DNA from 2 places in the Paenibacillus sp. KN14-4R genome. Region 1 is predicted to be linked to the other one. Evidence: predicted binding sites of a transcription regulator. Region 1 holds the regulator's gene; the other holds the start of a gene.
What was found. The regulator Rex, encoded in region 1, represses fermentation and respiration genes when NADH is low (regulators of the CRP and FNR family bind a similar motif). The targets are predictions, from matches to a motif close to TTGTGAAATATTTCACAA.

Region 1 (2,211 bases):
GAGCAGGATTTGGCGCTGTGAACTTTGAAGGTTTTAAAAAAATCATTATGATTCTACTTTTATCACCAATTATTGCCTTTGTAGCAGGTTACATTATTATGACCTTACTCAAATACATCATTATTTGGACAGGCAATGCATCGCGTACACGTATGAATCGTGTGTTTCGCACTTTTCAGATTATTTCCGCAGGTTTATTGTCATTCTCGCACGGCGGAAACGATGCACAAAAAGCAATGGGTATTATCGTGTTTGGTCTAGTGTCAACAGGCTATGCAACCGATTTGGAAGTTCCGCTATGGGTTAAAATCGGAGCAGGACTTGCAATCGGTCTAGGTACATCCATTGGTGGTTGGAGAATTATCAAAACGGTTTCCAACAAGCTGATCAAGATTGAACCGATTAACGGATTTGCTTCTGACTTAACATCATTTGCTGTTATTCAGACTTCAACATTATTAAATATGCCACTATCCACAACACAAGTCATTACATCGTCTATCATCGGAACGGGGAGTGTTATCCGATTCCATGAAGTGAAGTGGGCAACCGTTATCAAGATGATTATGACATGGCTCATTACCATCCCGATCTCAATGATATTCGCGTTTATTATATACAAAATCATGTTCGGTTGGTTATAACTCATACAAAAGCCCCTCAATCGTTCCTACCCGGAACAATTTGAGGGGCTTTTTTTATTCACTTGTACTTTAGCATCCTTAATCCAAGAAATACGCCAAGCTCTGTAATTCCGTTGTAAAGTCTGCATTGTGTACCCGGATGTGGGATGGAACCTTAATATTAATCGGTGCAAAATTTAATATGGCGTCAATACCTGCATCTACAAACATATTGGCAACATTTTGCGCTTCATGTGAAGGAACTGTAATAATTCCAATTCGAATATCGTTCTCTTTAACTGATGAATCAAGCGCTTCCATCGGCTCTACAGGTAAATTGTTAATGTTGCTACCTACTTTATCAGCAGATGCATCGAATACAGCTACAATTTTCATTGTATCTTTAAGGAACGCATTATAATTGCAAAGAGCGCGGCCTAAGTTACCTGCCCCTACAAGTGCGACTGCAATGTGACGATCTAACTTCAAGATCTGACGAATTTTTTCAATTAAAAAGAGAACATCATAGCCGATCCCTTTTTTTCCAAATTCCCCAAAATAAGCTAAATCCTTGCGGATTTGCGCAGGGTTCAAATCAAGCTTTTGTCCTAAATCATGGGATGAAACTGTCAATACATTATTTTTCGCCAATTCATTCAGAAAACGCAAGTAAATCGGAAGTCTGCGTACAACAGCATCAGATATTTTCAATACTGATTTCATTAGATATTTTCTCCCATCCATTGTTGAATTCTCGGCACAATCTGGGACGTAGACATCGACTCAATTTTAGGACCAGGCAAAGAATACAGGAAGTTTTTTCCATACTGCGTGTCGATAACTCGTGTGTCATAAATGATTACGACTCCCTTATCACTGGAAGTTCGTATCAATCGACCAAAACCTTGTTTGAAACGAATGACAGCCTGCGGCACAGAAAATTTCATAAACGGATTTTTATTTTGCTTCTTCAAGTTTTCGCATTTTGCCTCTACCACTGGATGACTAGGGGGTTGGAACGGCAGTCTAACGATCGCTAAACAGGTTAACGCATCGCCAGGAATGTCAACTCCTTCCCAGAATGAGCTTGTACCGAGTAGAACATTTGCTTTGCCTTCTTGAAACAGACGTGTGAGCTTACTGCGGTTACCACTGTCAACTCCTTGACCAAGGACACCGATACCGTGAGGCTTAAGCAACTCTTTTAATTCACCGTGCACTTGCTTTAACATTCGATTCGATGTAAACAAAACAAGCATACGCCCTTGAGTTGCAAGCGCGACTTCGGCTAACGAGTGAACGAGCTTCTCAGTAAACAGAACTTCTCCTGCTCGGCCCTTAATAGCTGGAAAATCACGTGGAACACAGACAAGCGCTTGTTGGCGATATTGAAAGGGTGAAGGCAGTTGAACAGACTTCAACACATCCTCCTCCACATCAGGAGAAAATCCCAGCTGCTCACTAACATATTGAAAAGACTTATCAACTGTTAACGTTGCAGAAGTCATAACAATACTTTCTTTCTTCTCAAAAAGATTTTCTTGTAACAGCTTGCTCACATCAGTTGGTACACAATTCAAAAGAACGG
Region 2 (2,211 bases), 660 kb from region 1:
AGTCCTTAGATGATTTGATCAGTAAGCTTTCCCAGCTGTTCCATAACCCTATGATGCTTCAAGCGATGCGACTTCGTCTGTCGCAGCTCTATGAGCCGCTGTCTAGCACGGATATCGCAGATATTGTGTTTGGGGTTGAAGCAACCAATACCCACCACTATCCAGATCGATTATCCGGGAATGTTACTTATGTGATGTAGCTAAAGAGAATCAGAAAAAGCCAGCTAAGAGTGATATGATACGCTCTCTTAACTGGCTTCTTTTCTTATGTCTACTTTGCTAAACCTTTCCGCAAATAGGCCACATAATAAATCATCGCCACGAAGATTGAACCACCGACAGCATTACCAAGGAAAACAGGAACGAAGTTCGTCAAGTAGTCCATCCATGTGTAGGAGCCAGCAAAAATCGCTGCGGGGATAAGGAACATATTGGCCACAACGTGCTGGAAGCCAATGGCAACGAAAGCCATTGTGGGGAACCAAATACCCGCAATTTTACCGACAACATCATTGGAACTGTAAGCAAGCCATACAGCTAGGGCCACTAGCCAGTTACAACCGATACCTGAGATGAATGCTTGAAAAAAGGAATCGTGTATTTTATGTCCAGCAAGATCAATGGTTCTCTCCAGAAAGACACCGGTTTCCGTTAATCCAAGTACGTGTCCAAAGAAATAAGCAACGAATAGAGCACCAAGAAAATTACTTAGAGTAATCCAGAACCAGTTCTTCATCACTTGAAAGCCACTGATTTTGCGTGCGTACCAAGCCAGTGGAACGGCCATCATGTTTCCAGTTAGTAATTCACCGCCTGCAATTACAACAAGAATAAGACCGACTGGGAATACAGCTGCACTTAAGAAAGTAGTAAGACCGCTTAACTCAGGAGGCATGCCTGCGGATACGCGGATAGCTAGTAAAAATCCGATGGAGATGAAAGCTCCAGCCGCAAAGCCAAGGGCAAGCATACTTGGTATACTCATTTTTGCTTTTGCTAGGCCAGTTTCAACTGTATTTTCTGCAATTTGTGTTGGTTTATAATAGGACAAGGTCGTTCACTCCTTATAATCGTTCTTGGATAAGATTACTTATCAGAATATAACCTCTTTATTATATGAAGTTTGTCCAGTATTTCAAGTGATTTTTTTCACAACAAGAAACATGAATACGGAAGAAATTTGCCATTGAAATTTTGTCGTAACTTGCCGATATAAGATGAAGGTGTACTTTTCATCTAATCTAATAAATACACGAGGAGTGTGAGGCATGCGAGTTTCAATTATCCGCAGATGGTTGGTGGCGGCGGTAGCGATTTTAATGATTTTAACAGCTCCGTTATCTGTGGTACAAGCTGCAGAAACAGACGATGATGTTTTATCTGTAACACTTAATCCAAACACGAAACAGACGATGTACGTAGGTGAGACTAACCTAAATTTCAATCTAAAAGCAGACATGAAGACGGGTTCACCTAAGGATGTGACAGATGTCGCGATTTGGTCTACGTCAAATTCATCAATCCTTACTGTTGATAAAGGTAAAGTAGCCGCTAAGGGTAAAGGGACGGCAACAGTTACCGGACTATATAGGGGGAAATCAAGTAGTGTAGAAGTAACTGTACATAAATATGGATCTTTGGAACTAATTGCAGCTGAAAAGCTATTAAAGCTGGGAACCAAAGATATCAAATTTACGGCAGAAGCGAAGTACGATAAAGACGATACCAGAGAACTGACAGCTGGTGATACGAATGATGTAACGAAGGAAGTTACTTGGAAATCCTCAGATGATAATGTGGTTACAATCAAGCAGGGTGAATTAGCTCTTCATTCAGCGGGTAAAGCCAAGATTACGATCTCATACTTAGGTATGACAGATTCCGTAGATATTGAAGTCATTTCTCCTTATAAGGATATCGAGATTATTAAAGATGGCAGTGCCATTAAGAATCTTGAATTCATGATGGGAGATAAATCAGCTCAACTTCTTGCGCAAGCTACAATCGTGGATGCGGCTAAGAAAGATAGCGATGTGTTTCAGAATATTACAGCCGATGCGATTTGGACTTCTTCCACTCCATCCGTTGTTACGGTTGAAAAAGGTCTTGTAAAGCCAATTGCACCTGGTAGTGCGAAATTGACAGTTACATATCTAGGAAAAACGGCAGATGTGAACGTTATAGTGCGTCTTCCATACCAAGCGTTAATCT

Region 2: ACSBOP_RS16910 (formate/nitrite transporter family protein) is a predicted target of Rex. The motif match lies at 1,138-1,155, and genes of this name have one in related genera.

The regions. Positions count from the first base shown of each region.
Region 1 covers NZ_CP197466.1:2,795,878-2,798,088, forward strand. Annotated here, with positions in the region: gene ACSBOP_RS13550 (anion permease) at 1-644, shown strand, start outside; gene ACSBOP_RS13555 (redox-sensing transcriptional repressor Rex) at 723-1,346, opposite strand; gene dinG (ATP-dependent DNA helicase DinG) at 1,346-2,211, opposite strand, start outside.
Region 2 covers NZ_CP197466.1:3,454,252-3,456,462, reverse strand. Annotated here, with positions in the region: gene ACSBOP_RS16915 (MGDG synthase family glycosyltransferase) at 1-200, shown strand, start outside; gene ACSBOP_RS16910 (formate/nitrite transporter family protein) at 272-1,051, opposite strand; gene ACSBOP_RS16905 (Ig-like domain-containing protein) at 1,269-2,211, shown strand, end outside.